Regions from separate parts of the Bradyrhizobium sp. F1.4.3 genome, predicted to be linked through region 2. Evidence: riboswitches for the same ligand, from Rfam matches in the RefSeq annotation. Region 2 holds a riboswitch; the other holds the start of a gene.
What was found. Region 2 has a riboswitch for S-adenosylmethionine ahead of ABIB73_RS21595 (O-succinylhomoserine sulfhydrylase). Riboswitches for the same ligand answer to the same signal wherever they lie in the genome.
Positions count from the first base shown of each region.

Region 1: another riboswitch for S-adenosylmethionine. It lies ahead of metX (homoserine O-acetyltransferase MetX); the one in region 2 lies ahead of ABIB73_RS21595 (O-succinylhomoserine sulfhydrylase).

Region 1 is NZ_JBEPRN010000013.1:53,163-57,280, reverse strand. Features, by position in the region: gene ABIB73_RS27215 (alpha/beta fold hydrolase) at 1-854, shown strand, start outside; gene metW (methionine biosynthesis protein MetW) at 963-1,625, opposite strand; gene metX (homoserine O-acetyltransferase MetX) at 1,628-2,830, opposite strand; SAM riboswitch at 2,924-3,003, opposite strand; gene ABIB73_RS27200 (chorismate mutase) at 3,220-4,068, shown strand; gene ABIB73_RS27195 (pyridoxal phosphate-dependent aminotransferase) at 4,104-4,118, shown strand, end outside.
Region 2 is NZ_JBEPRN010000008.1:104,550-108,667, reverse strand. Features, by position in the region: gene ABIB73_RS21605 (hypothetical protein) at 1-203, opposite strand, end outside; gene ABIB73_RS21600 (2'-deoxycytidine 5'-triphosphate deaminase) at 406-1,512, opposite strand; SAM riboswitch at 1,622-1,701, shown strand; gene ABIB73_RS21595 (O-succinylhomoserine sulfhydrylase) at 1,775-2,962, shown strand; gene ABIB73_RS21590 (SGNH/GDSL hydrolase family protein) at 2,997-3,989, opposite strand; gene ABIB73_RS21585 (SGNH/GDSL hydrolase family protein) at 4,002-4,118, opposite strand, start outside.

The DNA.
Region 1 (4,118 bases), on a different contig from region 2:
CCACGACCAGGGACGACATCCGCATCTATTTCGAAGAAGCGGGTCAGGGAACGCCCATTATTTTTCTGCACGAGTTCGCGGCCGACTACACCAATTGGGAGCCGCAGATGCGCTATTTTTCGCGCGGCCACCGCTGCATCACCTATTCCGCGCGCGGCTACACGCCGTCGGATGTGCCGGTTGGTGAGGTCTACAGCTTCACGCATTTCTACAGCGATGCGCTCGCTGTGCTCGATCATCTCAGGATCGATCGCGCGCATCTCGTCGGTCTCTCGATGGGCGCTTACTCTTCGCTCCAGATCGGACTGAACGCGCCGCAGCGCGCGTTATCGATGACACTCGCCGGCGTCGGCTCCGGCTCGGAGATCGAGAACCTCGACAACTGGCGCAAGCAGTGCCGCGCCAATGCCGAGCAGTTCGAGACGCTCGGCTCCACTGAAGTGGCAAAAGTCACGCGCGAGGCGCCGAGCCGAATTCCCTTCCTGGTCAAGGACCCGCGCGGCCACGCCGATTTCTATGCCGCATTGGCGCGGCACGATGCCGGGGGATCGGCCAATACGATGCGCGGCTTCCAGGGCGGCCGGCCCTCGATCTACACGATGACGGATGCGATCAGGAAGGTGGCAACGCCTGCACTGATCGTCTGCGGCGACGAGGACGACCCCTGCGTCGGGGCGAGCCTGTTCCTGAAGAAGCATCTGCCGGCCGCGGGCCTCGCGATGTTTCCAAAGTCGGGCCACGTGCTCAATCTCGAGGAGCCCGCGTTGTTCAACGAGAGCGTGGAGCGATTCATCACGCTTGTGGAAGCGGGGCGATGGCCGGTGCGCGATCCGCGGTCGGCGGCGACGCATTAGCACGAAGGCGTCACCTCGCACTCCGTCATTGCGAGCGTAGCGAAGCAATCCAGAATCCCATCGCGGAAAGACTCTGGATTGCTTCGCTACGCTCGCAATGACGAGAAACTATTTCCCGCCGCCGCGCGTCAGCAGAAACACGCCCTGCTCGCCGAACAGATTCCACACCCACCACGGCATCCGCAGCCGCAGTGGACGGCCGTAGAGGTCGAGCGCCTCGGCGCGCTCCATCTTGACGTGGATAGCGTCGCAGAGCTCGACGAAATCCTTGATGGTGCAGAAATGGATGTTGGCGGTGTCGTACCAGCTTGCCGGCAGATTCTCCGTGCGCGGCATGTGACCGCCGACCAGGAGCTGGAGCCGCATCTTCCAGAAGCCGAAATTCGGGAACGACACGATGGCGCGGCGGCCGATGCGCAAGAGGTTCTCCAGCACGACCTTGGGCTGTCGTGTCGCCTGAAGCGTCTGCGACAGGATCACATAGTCGAAGGCGTCGTCGGGATAGTTGACGAGATCGGTGTCGGCGTCGCCCTGCACCACCGCGAGGCCCTTGGCGACGCAGCGGTTGACGCCCTCGCGCGACAGCTCAATGCCGCGACCGTCGATGCCCCGGGTCTCCAGCAGTTGAAGCAGATCGCCTTCGCCGCAGCCGACATCCAGGACCTTCGAGCCGGGCTTGACCATCTCGGCGAGCAGCAAATGATCGGCGCGAAAATGGCCGGACCGGTCAGCCGCGAGGCCGCCCAGCGGCAGCACTTCCTGTACAGACATCGCTAGCCGTCCTTGCTGGTGAGCCCGCGCGCCTTGCCCGCCGATTGCAGGAAGGCGCGGGAGATATCGAAGAATTCGGGAACATCGAGCAAGAAGGCGTCGTGGCCGCGATCGGTCTCAATCTCGGCAAACGACACCCGCGCGCTCGACGCGTTCAGCGCATGCACCAGCGCGCGCGATTCCGAGGTCGGGAACAGCCAGTCGCTGGTGAAAGAGACTACGCAGAAGCGGGTCTGGATTCCGGCGAACGCTTTTGCCAGCACGCCGCCATGGTCGGCGGCGATATCGAAATAGTCCATCGCGCGCGTGAGGTAGAGATAGGTGTTGGCATCGAACCGTTCGACGAAGGACGAGCCCTGGTAGCGCAGATAGCTCTCGACCTGGAAATCAGCGTCGAACGAGAAGGTCGGCAGTTCGCGATCCTGCATGCGCCGGCCGAATTTCCGGTGCAGCGCCGCATCCGAGAGATAGGTGATGTGCCCGGCCATCCGCGCCACCGCGAGGCCGCGATGCGGATGCGTCGCCTGATCGACATAGCGCCCACCATGCCAATCCGGATCGGCCATGACCGCCTGCCGGCCGAGCTCGTGGAACGCGATGTTCTGCGCCGAATGGCGCGTGCTGCACGCGGTCGGAAGTGCGGCGAACACGCGCTTGGGATAGGCCGCGGTCCATTGCAACACCTGCATGCCGCCCATCGAGCCCCCGACAACGCAGAGCAGCGTCTCGATGCCGAGGCGATCGAGCAGCATGGCCTGCGCCCGCACCATGTCGGGTATCGTAATGATCGGGAAATCCAGCCCCCACACCTTGCCGGTTGCCGGATTGGTCGAGGCCGGGCCGGTCGAGCCCATGCACCCACCGATCACGTTCGAGCAGATGATGAAGTACTTGTCGGTATCGAGCGGGCGGCCGGGGCCGACCATGATTTCCCACCAGCCCGGCTTGCCGGTCAGCGGATGCACATTGGCGACGTGCTGGTCGAGCGTCAGCGCATGGCAGATCAGGATCGCGTTGGAGCGGTCCGAATTGAGCTCACCGTAGGTCTGGTAGGCGATCTGGAACGGGGTGAGATCGACCCCGCAATCGAGCCGAAGCGGCTGGTCAGCGCCGAAATGCGCGACGAGCGAACTCGGATGATCCACCTCGTGCGACCGTTCGTCGGCACTGATCGCGGGACTTGGAATCGACTTGACGCCAACCATCTCTGACCATCGTCCTCGTTTGCGATCGGACTTCAGATCGCCACTGACATCAGGCCATGAAAAACCCGGCCTGAACGATAGGTTCGGCCGGGATCGAAAACGTCCCCGGCCTGTTTAGCGAGTTTTTTAACGTGGCTGCAAGCCGGCCGGCTCAAATGACCACGGAACAGGCAAAATGTAGTGGCTTGGAGTGTTTTCGTCAAGTCACGGTCCGGATTAACCAAAATCCGCTCTGCATCGTCAGCCCAACAGGCCCTATTTCCCTTTGCATTTCTCTTTGCTTTCACCGTCCATCCTGCCTAATCAGGACGTCGATCGCAGCGGATCCGACCTTACCAATCTCCTTGGCCGATCCGCATTGGAACGCCTCTCAACAGCCTATGTCAGATATGTCCCAACGCCCGCCCGCGCCACCATCGTTGCAGGAATTGCGCAAGGAGATCGACGCGATCGACGAGGGCATGCATCGCCTGCTGATGCAGCGCGGCGACATCATCGACCGCCTGATCCAGGTGAAGCAGACCCAGGAGGTCGGCTCCGCGTTCCGCCCGGCACGCGAGGCCGCCATGATGCGTGACCTCGTGCAGCGTCATCGCGGCATCCTGCCGCTTGACACGGTCGAGAGCATCTGGCGCGTCATCATCTCGACCTTCACTTACGTCCAGGCGCCATTCGCGGTGCACGCGGACGTCTCGGTGAGCGAGCCCGCGATGCGCGATTCCGCGCGATTCCATTTCGGCTTCACCGTGCCCTACGTCGCGCATTTCAGCGCACAGGCCGCAGTCGAGGCGGTGGCGAAATCCAAAGGCGATCTGGCGCTGGTCTCGGCGACCTCGAGCCGCACGCCGTGGTGGCTGTCGCTGGAGGAGCCCGGCGCGCCCAAGATCATCGCGCGGTTGCCCTTCGTCGAGCGTGCCGACCATCCGGCCGCGCTGCCCGTGTTCGCGGTCTCGCGCGTCGCCGACAGCGCCCTGGTGACGGAGGTCGAGACCTTCAGCGTGCGCGTGTCGGGGTGGAACGCCGAGGTCGCGCGGGCGCTATCGCCGCTCGCCGAGATCGTGGCGGTCCCCGATACCGCCTTTGACGGCGCGGCGCTGCTGATCTCGGTCACCGCGGCAAGCAGCCTCGACAAGATCAAGGCTGCCCTGATCGAAGCGGGGGCCTCGGTGCGCTCCACGGCCCTCGTCGGCAGCCACGCAACGCGCTATACGGTGCCCCCGACCGGGTCGAAATCGTAAATCGCGAGCCTCGCCCAGCCTATCCGGAGTTGAAGATGTCCCGCCCCGTG
Region 2 (4,118 bases):
AGGCCGAGCTTCTCGAGCCCGGGCAGGAAGCGCTCCTGCTGCTGCCGCCGAAACACGCGAAAGACGAACTCCGCCGCGTCAGTCGTGCCGCGCCGCGTGACGACAGTGAGGATGAGGCCGGTGAAATAAGCGTGATAGAGATCGGCGACCGTGCGCCAGCGTTTCCATTGGGCTTCCTGCGTGGAGTTTGCTGCGGCGGTCATGTTCGCTCCCGGCTTGTTGTTATCGTTGATGCCGCAACACACTACCCCGTCGTCCCGGGCAAGCGAAAGCGCAGACCCGGGACCCATAACCACAGGATTGAGTTTGACGAAGACTGGTAACCAGGATTTCGCGCCAAAACTACTCCCTGGGGTTATGGGTCCCGGCCTTCGCCGGGACGACACCTGAGGGCGGAGTTAGCAGCTACACGCGAAAATGCTTCGACAGCTTCAACCCCTGCGCCTGGTAGTTGGAGCCGATGCGCTGACCATACATCGCGTCGGGGCGCGCCAGCATCTTCTCGTAGACGAGGCGGCCGACGATCTGGCCGTGCTCGAGGATGAAGGGCACTTCGCGCGAGCGCACTTCCAGCACGGCGCGCGAGCCCTGCCCGCCGGCGCCGGCATAGCCGAAGCCGGGATCGAAGAAGCCGGCATAGTGCACGCGGAATTCGCCGACCAGCGGATCGAATGGCACCATCTCCGCGGCGTAATCGGGCGGCACCTGCACCGCCTCTTTCGACGCGAGGATGTAGAACTCGCCGGGATCGAGGATCAGGCTGCCGTCGGGACGTGCCGAGATCGGCTCCCAGAAGTCTTGCACCGAATAGCCCGAGCGACGATCGACGTCGATGACGCCGGTGTGGCGCTTGGCGCGGTAACCGACGAAGCCGGACCCCTTCTCGCCGGAAAGATCGACGGAGACGGCGACGCCGCCGGAGAGATCGGCATCGTCGATATCGACGAGACGCTCGGACGCATGCAACGCGTCGAGCTCGTCGGCATTGAGGATGGCGTCACCGGTGCGGAAGCGCACCTGCGACAACCGCGAGCCCTCGCTGACCAGCACCGGAAATGTCTTCGGGCTGATCTCGGCATAGAGCGGGCCATGATAGCCGGCGCCGATCATGTCGAAGCGGCGGGTGCCGTCGGCGATCACGCGGGTGAAGACGTCGAGCCGGCCGGTCGAGCTCTTCGGATTTGCGGCCGCGACGATCTCCGGCGGCAGCGCAAGACTTTCCAGCAGCGGCACGATGTAGACGCAGTTGGTCTCGAGCACCGCGCCGTCGGCGAGGCTGAATTCGTGCAGCTTCAACTCGTCAATACGCTCGGCGACGGTGGCGCCGGGGCCGGGCAGGAAGCTTGCACGGACGCGATAAGCGATGTCGCCGAGGCGAAGGTCGAGGCTCGCCGGCTGGATCTGGCTTTCGACGAAGTCATAGGCGGGCAGGATAAGCCCCGCTGCCGCCATCGCCGCGATCATGCGGTCGGGCAGGATACCATTGGCGTCGGCGGCGACCGTGAACGTCAAACTTGGGTCCTCGTCAGGGGGCAAATGTATCCGGACATGCGGAAAATACAGTTTTTTACGGCTATCCGATGGACGCCTTGACGAAAAGGGCATTGCGGAATATGAGCATGACTTATCCCGTGGTGATTTGAGCCGGCCGGCTTGCAGCCACGTTAAATAAGTCGCTAAACAGGCCGGGGACCTCTGTGATCCCGGCCCGTGGAGATATCCAGGCCGGTTTTTTTGTGACCGTTTTCGACGAGACGGTCATGCGGAGGTACCTATGTCGAAGTCGCCTGCCAACTACCGTCCCGAAACCCGTCTGGTCCATTCCGGCACCCTGCGCTCGCAATATGGCGAGACGTCGGAGGCGCTGTTCCTGACCCAGGGCTATGTCTACAACAGCGCCGAGGAGTGCGAGGCGCGGTTCAAGGGCGAAGATCCCGGCTTCATCTATTCGCGCTATTCCAACCCGACGATCGCGATGTTCGAGCGCCGCATGATCGAGCTGGAGGGTGCCGAAGCCGCTCGCTCCGCGGCGACCGGCATGGCGGCAGTGACGACCGCGATCCTGGCGCCGCTCAAGGCCGGCGATCATTTGGTGGCCTCGCGGGCGCTGTTCGGCTCGTGTCTTTACGTCATCCAGGATCTTCTGCCGCGCTATGGCGTCGAGACCACGCTGGTCGACGGCTTCGATCTCGACCAGTGGCAGCGCGCGCTCAAGCCGAACACCAAGACGTTCTTCCTGGAGAGCCCGACCAATCCGACGCTCGACGTGCTCGACATTCCAGCGATCGCCGAGATCGCGCACGGCGGCGGCGCGCGGCTCGTCGTCGACAACGTGTTCGCCACGCCGATCTGGCAGAGCCCGCTCGCGCTCGGCGCCGACGTCGTGGTTTACTCCGCGACCAAGCACATCGACGGCCAGGGCCGCTGTCTCGGCGGCATCATCCTGTCCTCGGAAGCCTTCATCGCCGAGCACATCCACAATTTCATGCGCCAGACCGGCCCGTCGATCTCGCCGTTCAACGCTTGGGTTTTGCTCAAGGGCCTGGAGACGTTGGCCGTGCGCGTGCGCGCGCAGACGGAGACCGCGGCGCGGATCGCGGACGTGCTGGCGAGCCATCCCAAGATTTCGCGGCTGGTCTATCCCGGCCGCGCCGATCATCCGCAGGCGGCTCTGGTCAAGAAGCAGATGCGCGGCGGCTCGACGCTGGTCGGCTTCGAGGTCAAGGGCGGCAAGCAGGGCGCGTTCCGCGTGCTCAACGAACTCAAGCTCGCCAAGATTTCCAACAATCTCGGCGACGCCAAGAGCCTGGTGACGCATCCGGCCACCACAACGCATCAGCGCCTGAAGCCGGAAGATCGCGCAGCGCTCGGCATCAGCGAGGGTTTTATTCGCTTCTCGGCGGGGCTGGAGCACGCGGATGATCTGATCGAGGATCTCACCGCGGCGCTGGAGAAGGCGTAGCCACGATGTCGTCCCGGCGATGGGGAGAGGCCACTTACATCGGCCGATACGTCCGCACATCCGCCGGCACATTCACCCCTAACTTGATCTGGCCGACGGAGCGGATGATGTCGTCGCCGAGGAGCTGGGCGAAGCAGGCGTAGCCCCAATCGTTCATGTGCAGACCGTCGGCGATGACGAAGCTCTCGACCGGGAGCGCCTGCTTCTCATGCCAGTCGCGCATCACCTCGAAGCGCGGGAAGATGCCGACGTGACGGAGCTCGGCGACCTTGCCGAGCAGCTTCACCATCTTGCCGGCGCTTTCGGCGCGTTGCGTCACCTGCGGCGAATATTGCGGATCGACCAGCACGACGTCCGCACCGCCGCCAGCTTGGATGCGTGAGATGCCGTCCTCGACCATTTTGGCCGTATCGCCGGGATCGAGGTTGCGGAGCACGGCATTGGTGCCGACCTGCCAGATCACGAGATCCGGATGCACGTCGATCACCTGCTTCTGGAGGCGCTTCATCATCTCGGGCGCGTCCTCGCCGCCGACCCCGGCATTGATGACGGAGATGTCGGCGGTCGGATATTGCCGGCGCAGCTGTGCGGCGAGACGGTTGGGATAGTTGAAGTCCGGCGAGCTCGCGCCATAACCCGCGGTCGACGACGAGCCGAACGCGACGATCACGACGGGCTGGCCGGCGACGAGCTTGTTCGCGACATGCGGCAGCGATCCCATCGCCTTCGCGCTGCCCTTCGGCGGCAGGCAGGGTACGCGGCTAAAGATGTCGCCGGCGGATTTCGCGACCTGCTTCACCTTGTCGACGGCACGCGCGGTGATGCCGCGCTGCTCGGCGGGCGGGTGGGTCGCCGCGACCGTGGTCTGGGAGGGCGATGCGGGAGCGGGATTAGCAGCCTGCTGCGGAGCGGGCGTTGCCTGCGCGGCTTGCGCAAGCACCTGAGACGCGGGCGTCAACACCAGCAGCGCCGCCGCTGCGGACGCGGCCAGCCATGCCGTCAGGCAAAAAGGGCGGAGAGAACTCATTAACGCTAGACCTCAATTTTGCTGCTGGGCCGGCCCCAGATGGGCAGCGTCGATCACGAACTGTGCCAACGCCCGGCCAAGGCAATCATGGACCTGTTTCGCCAGTTCAGGGCCGCGGGACGGGCTGAA